DNA from 3 places in the Mesorhizobium monacense genome. Region 3 is predicted to be linked to each of the others. Evidence: riboswitches for the same ligand, from Rfam matches in the RefSeq annotation. Region 3 holds a riboswitch; each other region holds the start of a gene.

Region 1 (3,268 bases), 3.1 Mb from region 3:
TGCCGCCGGCGATCAGAAGCGCGGCGGCAGTAAGGACAATCTTGTTCATTTTGGGTGCTCCTGGATTTTCAGTTCCCGGAGCGGCGGGCTTGACCGCCGCTCTGCGTCTTGGGATCGGCTGTTAGTTGTTGCCGAACAGGTTGCGGTCGCTGCCCTGGTCGACAGGCTTCTCGGTGGCCGGTTCCGACTTCTTGATCGAAGCGGTGTACGAGCTGTCCACTGCAGCAACCGGCTGGTCGGCGCCATTGGAGCCATAGTTGTCGCTGCCTGCGAAAGCGCTGCCGGAGATGGCCAGAACGGCGGCGGTGGCAAGGATGAACTTTTTCATGTCAAATACTCCTGAATTTTGGTGTCCCGGGCGGCAGGCCCTGCCTGCCGCCTTCTTAGCCGGGCACAGGCTTAGTTTTTGCCAAAGAGGTTGCGGTCGCTGCCCTGAACGACGGGCTGGTTGTCGGCATGAGCCGGCTTCTGGATCGAAGCGGTGTGCGAACTGTCGACCGCGGCGGCAGGCTGGTTCGCACCGTTGGAACCATAGTTGTCGCTACCAGCGAAGGCGCTGCCGGAAATGGCCAGAAGGGCGGCGGCAGTGAGAACAATCTTTTTCATTTTTAAATACTCCAGTATTTCTATTTCAGTTTTTCCGTCCGTCTAGCGGCGTGTCTTGGGAAGGAATTCGCGTCGTTCGGACAGCCCCGATGTGGGAAAGCCAAGTGGCGGTTTCCAATCACGAAGTTGTTCCGCGTGGACCATGACTCTGCATCTTGAAATTGTACCAGAGCCTACTACCACCGAACCTTTTATCAACTTTATCAATTGGTTATCAAAAAGCCGCCTATGCATCACCAACTGTGTCGGAGTGCCAGCGTTCACACCGTCCTGCACGCACCGTCAACAGAAACGAACCGTTCGGTTCGATTTTAGAATCCGCTAATAGTCACTTTTCGATACTGTTAACCATTTAGACGTCGGCAAAAGGCTGATCGGCGAGCGATTCGTGACGGGCACCAAGTGCGGCAGAAGCGAAAATCGGCGTCCCTGGAGTTTGGCTGCGGTAATCACCATCCGTGTCGCGACACATGGATGCGATGTCGTTTTCATACCGCCGGCAATCCGGCCGTCATGGTTAGATCAATTCATCTCAGGTGCCGCCTCGTCGCCGACGAAGCGGAGAATTGGGAAGCCGGTCAAAACCCGGCGCTGCCCCCGCAACGGTGGTGGAGTTCAAGTCGCAACGGGAGACCACTGGGCAATCCGCCTGGGAAGGTGTCGCGACCGTCCGCAAGGACACTCCAGAGCCCGGAAACCAGCCGGAGATTTCTAGACTCGACTGATCGCGGTGGGCGGTCAAGAGGTGGATGGTGCATGTCCGGTCTGCCGCCGGATTGCCGCCGATCTTTCCTCCATCACCACCAGTTCAGTCCTTAAAAGATAAGGACAGGACATGGATGCGCGCAACGACATGCTGAGGCTGCTGCACAGCCGCAAGCAGGGCTACTCGTTGGAACAGCCCTTTTATACCGACGCCGATTTCTTCAAGCTCGACATGGAGCTGATCTGGTATCGCGACTGGCTGTTCATCGGCCATGATTGCGAACTGCCGAAGCCCGGCAGCTTCATCACCGCCCAGATCGGCGACTATCCGGTCGTGCTGGTGCGCGACCAGCAAGGCAAGATCAACGCCTTCCACAATTCCTGCCGCCATCGCGGAAGCCGCGTCTGCAACTTCGAGAAGGGCACTGCGGCAAAGCTGGTCTGCCCCTATCACCAGTGGACCTACGAACTCGACGGCCGGCTGTTGTTCGCCCGGCAGATGGCCGATGGTTTCGACAAGAGCCAGTTCAGCCTGAAGCCGGTCGCTTGCGAAAGCGTCGGCGGCTACATCTTCATCTGCCTGGCAAAAGAGGCGGCCGACTTCGCGCCGATGCGGGCGATGATCGAGCCTTACCTCCTGCCGCACCGGTTGCGCGAGGCAAAGGTCGCCTTCGAATCGACTATCGTCGAGAAGGGCAACTGGAAGCTCGTCTGGGAGAACAACCGTGAGTGCTACCACTGCGCCGGCAATCATCCCGAACTGTGCAAGACTTTTCCGGAAGCACCGACGGTGACCGGCATGCAAGGTGCCGACAGTGACCCGGAAATGCTGGCGCACTGGGCGAAATGCGAGGCGGCGGGCCTGCCGAGCAAGTTCCGCATCGACCCGGCCGGACAATATCGCGCCACCCGCGCGCCGCTGCTGCGCGATGCCGTCAGCTACACGATGAACGGCAAGCGCGCGGTGACAAAGAACCTGTCCGATACGGTCTCGGCCGATCGGATCGGCACCCTGATGCACTATCACTACCCAACGACATGGAACCACATTCTCATCGACCACGCGGTGACCTTCCGCGTGCTGCCGATCAGCGCCACGGAAACCGCGGTGACGACGAAGTGGCTGGTGCACAAGGATGCGGTCGAGGGCGTCGATTACAACCTCGAAGACCTCACCCATGTCTGGACCGAGACCAACGACCAGGACCGCCGCATCGTCGAGGAAAACGCCTTCGGCATCCTGTCGCCGGCCTACGAACCCGGCCCCTATTCGGAACTGCATGAAGGCGGCGTCATCCAGTTCGTCGAATGGTACGCGTCCTTCATCGGCCCGCGCCTTGCCGAAGGCGGCCGGCCGGCGTTGCGCAGTGTCGCCTGAGGGGTGAGGGGATGAATGCGATGACCGATCTCGGCCTCTACCGCCACCTCGACGAGATGGCGCCCTGGAACGACAGGCTGCAGGTGCTGGAGGTGATCGGCGTCGCCGACGAGGCGCCCGACGTCAAGACCTTCACCTTCCGCTCCGACAACCAGACCTGGTTCCGCTACAAGCCGGGCCAGTTCGTGACGCTGGAGCTGCCGACCGCCGACGGTCCGCTGATGCGCACCTACACGCTGTCGTCGTCGCCGTCGCGGCCCTTCTCGATCGCGGTGACGGTCAAGGCACAGGCCGGCAGCATCGGCACGCGCTGGATGTTCGATCATCTGAAGCCCGGCACCCACGTAAAGGCCTACGGGCCGGTGGGCGACTTCTCGCTGCACAGCCATCCTGCGGCGAAGTATCTGCTTATCTCGGCCGGCTCCGGCGTCACGCCGATGATGTCGATGCTGCGCTGGCTGAACGACTGCGCGCCATGGACCGATGTCGGCTTCGTCAACTGCGCGCGCCGGCCGGAAGAGATCATCTTCCGCAAGGAGCTGGAATTGCTGGGCAGCCGAATGCCCGGCCTGTCGCTCG
Region 2 (3,268 bases), 1.5 Mb from region 3:
CAGCCGATCGTGGCGGTGTTGCGCTTTCGTAATGAAGGCGGGGCCGACGATCCGATCGTCGACGGCTTTGCCGAGGATATCATCAACGGCCTGGCGCGCTTCGGCACGGTCACGGTACTGGCCCGCAATTCCAGCTTTTCCTTCGCGTCCTTCGCGCGCTCGGAATGGCCGCAGATCCGCTCGCGCATCGGTGCGGACTATCTCGTCGAAGGCTCGGTGCGCCGCCAGGGCGACCAGATCCTGGCCGCCGTCAACCTTGTCGACGCGGCCAATGCCAGCCAGCTCTGGGGTGACCGCTACCAGGCGGCCGACAGCGGCTTCTTCGCCGTCCAGCAGGATATCGTCGAGGAGATCGTCGGGCGGCTGGCAAGGCGGGTTTCGAATGCCGGCCTGCAGCAGGCGTCGCGCAAACTGGTCACCAGCCTTGCCGCCTATGAGCTGGTGCTGCGCGGCGTGGCTTTGCTGCGCGACCCCGCCCAGACCGACATCGAGGGCGCCAGAGCCTTCTTCGAGGCCGCCGTCGCCAAGGACCCGGCCTATGGGCTCGCGCATATCTATGTCGGCCTGACCTGCGCGCTGAAGGGCGAGTTCGAAGAATCCAGCCATGCCGATCTGGTCGAGGCGCGCGACCACGTCGCCCGGGGCCTGGCGCTGTCGCCCGACCAGGCGACCGGCCACCGCATCCAGTCGCTGGTGCGCCTCTATATGCGCGAGCACGACGCGGCCGAGCATCATCTGAGGACCGCGCTCGAGCTCAACCAATGCGATGCCGACTGCATCGAGCAGATGGGCCTTGTGCTGACCATGCGCGGGCGCCCGTTCGAGGCGCTGGGTTGGCTGGCGCGCGCCATCCGCATCGATCCGATGGTCCCGCACTGGTATCAGTTCGACCGCTCGATGGCGCTCTACATGATGGGCGACTACAAGCCGGCGGCCGAGGCGCTTGAGCTTGCGACACGGCCGACGCCGTGGATCAGGACGCGGCTGGCCGCCTGCTACGCCCAGCTCGGCGCGATGGACGAAGCGCGCCGGCAGGCCGCCCTCATCAACGAGGGCGACCCCGGTTTCTCGCCGATCGACTATGCGACCAAGGCCATGCCGTTCGAGAGCCCGGCCGACGCCGCGCATCTGGCCGACGGCATCCGGCTGGCGCTTGGCGAGCAGGCAGGTCAAACGACGACCACGACGATATAGCGCCCTGATAGGCCCGGTGCCGCCGCAACGCCAGACGGCAAAGCCGTTGACCTTGGTGCGCACGCAGCCGCCGGTGTTGACATCATATGGCTGCGTTTGATACGTAATGTTATTACATATGCAGCCTGCCCAAGGCGAGCCGATGCCTGCAATCAAAAAACCGTTGCAGCGCGATCGGCGGAAACCTACGGTAGAAAAATGATGGTCCCCGAGTCGAAAGGCGAGGGGTGAAAAGGGAACACGGTGAGACCGTTTTCGGGTCGAGGCCGTGGCTGCCCCCGCAACTGTAAGCGGCGAGCAACATCCGCGAATGCCACTGGCCGGCAAGGCTGGGAAGGCAGGATGAAGCCGAGACCCGCGAGCCAGGAGACCTGCCATCAGCATGAGTTGACCGGACGGGGTGTGCCGGGAGGAGACGTAGCCGTCGGTCTGTCGACCGATCGGCCAGCTTCCTTCCGTCGCCAGTTTTGGAAAGTGACGGAAATTTGGAAGCCTCCATCCATCGCATCATCGCGTGCGCGCTTTGCGTCGGCGCCGCCACGGGCTTGGCCCGCGTCTCAGCTTCGAGGCCGGAGCGAGGCCGATGATGCTGCTCGAAGCCCGCGACGTGAGCGCGACGGCGAATGGCCGCCGCCTGGTGGATGGCGTAAGCCTGTCGGTCGCAGCAGGCGATCGCCTGGCCATCATCGGTCCCAACGGCGCCGGCAAGACCACGCTCTTGCGCATGCTGTGCGGCGCGTTGCGGCCAAGCGCCGGCGAGGTGCGTCTGTCGGGGCGCCGTCTCGACCGGATCACGACGGCCGAGCGGGCGCTCAACATGGCCGTCGTCGGCCAGACCGACCAGCCGGATCCGCGGCTCGCCTTGATCGACTATGTCGAGCTTGGCCGCGTCCCGCATGCCGGCATGAGGCGCATGCGCGAAGATCGCGACATCGTCGTCGAGGCGCTGCGCCGGACCGGGCTGCTGCCTTTGCTCGGCCGCAGCATCGGCTCGCTCTCCGGCGGCGAACGCCAGCGCGCGCAACTGGCCAGAGCCATCGCCCAGGAGCCAAAAATCCTGTTCCTCGACGAGCCGACCAATCACCTCGATCCGCGCGCCCGAGGCGAGCTTCTCGAACTGGTCGCCGGCTTCGGCATGAGCGTGGTCGCGGTGCTGCACGACCTGGCGCTGGTGGCGCCTTTCGCCACCAGGGTCGCGGTGATGAACGATGCCCGGCTGCATGCGCTGGGCGCACCGCGCGAGGCGCTGACCCAGCAACTGGTCCAGGAGGTGTTCGGCATCGACGTGTTCCGCCTGCGCCACCCGACCGAAGACCGCGAGCTCACCGTCTTCGACGTCCCCAACCGCGCCGCCTCGCCGTCCTGAACCGACATTCCCTCAACCCAAGGAGCCATACCTCGTGAAACGCCTCGCCCTCTCGCTTGCCTTGTCGCTCGTCGCTTCGGCGTCCTTTGCCTTCCCGGTCACCGTCGACAGCTGCGGCAAGAAGCTCACCTTCGAAGCGCCGCCGAAGCGCGCCGTCATCCAAGATCTCAACATGGCCGAGATGGCCTTCGCGCTGAAGCTGCAGCCCTCGATCGTCGGCCTGACCGGCATCACCGGCTGGTACAAGGTCGGCCCCGAATTCAAGGCCGAGCAAGGCTCGATCCCGGAACTGGCGCCAAAGTATCCGACGCTGGAAAGCCTCGTCGCCGTCGAGCCGGATTTCTTCTTCGCCGGCTGGTACTACGGCATGAAGCCGGGCGGCGAGGTGACCCCCGACACGCTCGCCCCGCACGGCATCAAGACGCTGGTGCTGACGGAAAGCTGCGTCCATCTAGACAAGAACCGTCCCGCCGCCTCGATGGACCTGCTCTATGGCGACGTCGAGAAGCTGGGCAAGATCTTTGGCAAGGAGGCGGAGGCCGACAAGCTCGTATCGGCCTGGAGGGCGCAACTGGCAGCGATCACCGCCAAGGTCGGCAGCGCCAAGGGCACGCGGGTGTTCCTCTATGATTCCGGCGAGGACAAGCCTTTCACCGCCGGCAAGTTCGCCATACCGAACGCCATGATCGCGGCTGCCGGCGGCGACAA
Region 3 (3,268 bases):
GTGCTGGACGGCATATCCCGGAAAACTGGTCCGATCCGCTCTTGTTTGATTTCCTTCACTTTTTACTCCACTTTTCTCTCCTGACACATATCCCGCCAAAACCCTGCTAGCATGACCAGGAATCATCGGTTTTTGCTTGGCTTGAACAGCATCAGGGCGACGTCTGCATGAAGGAAAAGATCTCGCTCGGCATGGCCCGGCGCGTCGCGCTCGCAGCACAGGGATTTACCGACCCGAGACCGGGCGGAACACCCGACCGCCGCCATCTGGCCCGCGTGCTCAGCCGTACCGGCCTGCTGCAGATCGATTCCGTCAGCGCGGTGGTGCGCGCCCACTATATGCCGCTCTATTCACGCCTTGGTTCCTACCCGCTCGCCTTGCTCGACAATGCCGCCGTGACGCGCAAGCGCACGGTGTTCGAATATTGGGCGCACGAGGCCTCGTTCCTGCCGGTCGAGACATATCCGCTGATGCGCTGGCGCATGCAGCGCGCCGAGCGCGGCGACGAAATGTATCTGGGGCTGGCCAAATGGGGCCGCGAACACGCCGCCTATATCGAGGAGATCTACCGCGAAGTCGTCGATCGCGGCCCGATCGCCGCTTCCGCGCTGGAAGGCCAGAAGGGGTCGGGCGGCTGGTGGGGCTGGAGCCACGCCAAACACGCCTTCGAATGGCTGTTCTGGGCCGGCCGCATCACCACGGCGTCGCGTCGCGGCTTCGAGCGGTTTTACGACCTGCCCGAACGCGCCTTGCCGCAGGCGGTCCTCGACCTGCCGGTGCCGGCGGCCGAGGACGCACACCGCGAATTGCTGCGCATGTCGGCGCGCGCCCATGGCGTCGCAACCGCCGGCGACCTGCGCGACTACTTTCGCCTGTCGCCAGCCGATATGAAGGGGCGGCTGGAGGAACTGGTCGAAACGGGCGAGCTGCTGCCGATGCGGGTCGAGGGTTGGGACAAGCCGGCTTACCTGCACAAGGACGCCCGTTTGCCGCGCCGCATCGAGGCCCGCGCCCTGCTGGCTCCCTTCGACCCTGTCGTCTTCGAGCGGGCGCGTGCGGAGAGGCTGTTCGACTTCCGCTACCGCATCGAGATCTACACGCCCGCCGAAAAACGCCAGTACGGCTATTACGTGCTGCCGTTCCTGCTCGGCGACACGATTGTCGCGCGCGTCGACCTCAAGGCCGACCGCCCGGCCAGCGTCCTGCGCGTCCATGCTGCTTACGCCGAGGCCGGCGCACCACCCGAAACCGCCGCTCAGCTCTTCGAGGAATTGAAGCAGATGCAGGGCTGGCTCGGGCTTGAGCGCATCGAGGTGACGCCCGCGGGCGACCTCGGTCCGGCGCTTGTCGACATCGCCGTGTCGTAGACGCGCGTTGACACAACTATCCCTACAAGCCTAAATCCGCTGCAGACGGTCTCCTCTCGGCAAAGGGAGGAGCCAAGAGGGAATGCGGTGCGGGACAAAAATCCCAAATCCGCGGCTGTCCCCGCAACTGTAAGCGACGAGCCTGAGCCGAAAACCACTGGGATGTTCCCGGGAAGGCGGCTACCCAAGGCGATGACCCGCGAGCCAGGAGACCTGCCGTCTGAGACATAAAGAATCCGATCGCCTGGCGGGTTTTCCGGGCAAGGAGCCTGATTTGGAGCGCGACAGCAGTTTTTCGGCTGAGACAGCGGACATATTGTCCGGCGGGGACGATTCCCTCGCCGGCGTCACAATCATTGTCTGCGCCTCCTGTCGTGACGAGACCGGCTCGGACGCCCATCCCCGCGCCGGCGCGCTGCTCGCCGAAGACACGCGCCGCGCCGCTTCGGGCGAAGACCTCCATATCCGGACCGTCGAATGCCTCGGCAATTGCAAGCGCCGCCTCAGCGCCGCGATCCTGCGCGACGGCTGCTGGAGCTACGTCTTCGGCGACCTGACCACCACCAGCGGCGCCGACCTCGTCGCTGGCGCAAAGCTCTTCGCCACCTCGACCGACGGCCTCATCCCCTGGCGCGGCCGCCCCGATTCCTTGAAGCGCGGCCTTGTTGCCCGCATCCCTCCCCTTGATCTGCTGAAGGACTGACCATGACCGCTCCAGATTCGTCCGCCAACCTCTCCCGCGTCCCCTGCACCGTCGTCACCGGCTTCCTCGGCGCCGGCAAGACGACGCTGATCCGCCATCTGCTGGAAAACGCCAAGGGCAAGCGGCTGGCCATCATCGTCAACGAGTTCGGCGACATCGGCATCGACGGCGAGATTTTGAAAGGCTGCGGCATCGACACGTGCCCGGAGGAGAACATCGTCGAACTGGCCAATGGCTGCATCTGCTGCACCGTCGCCGACGATTTCGTCCCGGCGCTGGACCAGATCCTGTCGCGCACGCCGAAGGTCGACCACATCCTGATCGAAACCTCGGGCCTGGCCTTGCCGAAGCCGCTCGTCCAGGCCTTCCAGTGGCCGAGCGTCAAAAGCCGTGTCACCGTCGACGGCGTCATTGCCGTGGTCGACGGGCCGGCCCTGGCCGAAGGCCGCGTCGCCAACGACATGGACGCCCTTCAGGCGCAGCGCGCCCAGGACGAGACGCTCGATCACGACGACCCGGTCGAGGAAGTGTTCGAGGATCAGGTCGCCTGTGCCGACCTGATCATCCTGTCGAAGAGCGATCTGATGGACGCCGCCGGTTCGGCCCGCGCCAATGCCCTCATCGGCGAGCACCTTTCGCGCGCGGTCAAGATCGTGCCGACCTCGCAGGGCAAGGTCGATCCCTCCGTACTGCTCGGCCTCGGTCTCGCCGTCGAAGACGACATCGAGAACCGCAAGTCCCATCATGACGGCGCATTCGACCACGAGCATGACGACTTCGACACGTTCATTGTCGACATTCCCTCGATCGCCAATCCGGATGAGCTGGCGAAACGCGTCGCCACCGCCGCCGAGGAAGAGAACGTGCTGCGCGTCAAAGGCTTCGTCGAGGTCGGTGGCAAGCCGATGCGGCTGCTGCTTCAGGCCGTCGGACCGCGCGTCAACCACTATTACGACCGCGCCTGGACGGCGCAAGATGACCGCCGCTCGCGCCTCGTCGTCATCGGCTTGAAGGGGCTGAACCGCCCGGCCATCGAGCGTATCCTCGCCGGCTGAGGCAAATCCGAACCGCGATGCACATCCTCACCACAACATCCGCCTCGCTCGACGACCTCGCCGAGCCTGTCGATCTCCGGCAGACGCCGGCGGATATCGTGGCACTGTCCTTTACCGACAGCGATCTCTCCGGACTGGCGGCG

The links. Region 3 has a riboswitch for cobalamin ahead of AC1RUK_RS07415 (DUF1636 family protein). Riboswitches for the same ligand answer to the same signal wherever they lie in the genome.
Region 1: another riboswitch for cobalamin. It lies ahead of AC1RUK_RS25940 (aromatic ring-hydroxylating oxygenase subunit alpha); the one in region 3 lies ahead of AC1RUK_RS07415 (DUF1636 family protein).
Region 2: another riboswitch for cobalamin. It lies ahead of AC1RUK_RS14900 (ABC transporter ATP-binding protein); the one in region 3 lies ahead of AC1RUK_RS07415 (DUF1636 family protein).

What each region holds. Positions count from the first base shown of each region.
Region 1 covers NZ_CM165567.1:5,430,894-5,434,161, reverse strand. Annotated here, with positions in the region: gene AC1RUK_RS25955 (DUF680 domain-containing protein) at 1-49, opposite strand, end outside; gene AC1RUK_RS25950 (DUF680 domain-containing protein) at 122-328, opposite strand; gene AC1RUK_RS25945 (DUF680 domain-containing protein) at 400-606, opposite strand; cobalamin riboswitch at 1,124-1,326, shown strand; gene AC1RUK_RS25940 (aromatic ring-hydroxylating oxygenase subunit alpha) at 1,442-2,689, shown strand; gene AC1RUK_RS25935 (FAD-binding oxidoreductase) at 2,710-3,268, shown strand, end outside.
Region 2 covers NZ_CM165567.1:3,100,560-3,103,827, reverse strand. Annotated here, with positions in the region: gene AC1RUK_RS14905 (winged helix-turn-helix domain-containing tetratricopeptide repeat protein) at 1-1,194, shown strand, start outside; cobalamin riboswitch at 1,380-1,587, shown strand; gene AC1RUK_RS14900 (ABC transporter ATP-binding protein) at 1,778-2,560, shown strand; gene AC1RUK_RS14895 (ABC transporter substrate-binding protein) at 2,595-3,268, shown strand, end outside.
Region 3 covers NZ_CM165567.1:1,605,649-1,608,916, reverse strand. Annotated here, with positions in the region: gene AC1RUK_RS07420 (winged helix-turn-helix domain-containing protein) at 168-1,367, shown strand; cobalamin riboswitch at 1,397-1,602, shown strand; gene AC1RUK_RS07415 (DUF1636 family protein) at 1,642-2,070, shown strand; gene cobW (cobalamin biosynthesis protein CobW) at 2,073-3,125, shown strand; gene cobN (cobaltochelatase subunit CobN) at 3,143-3,268, shown strand, end outside.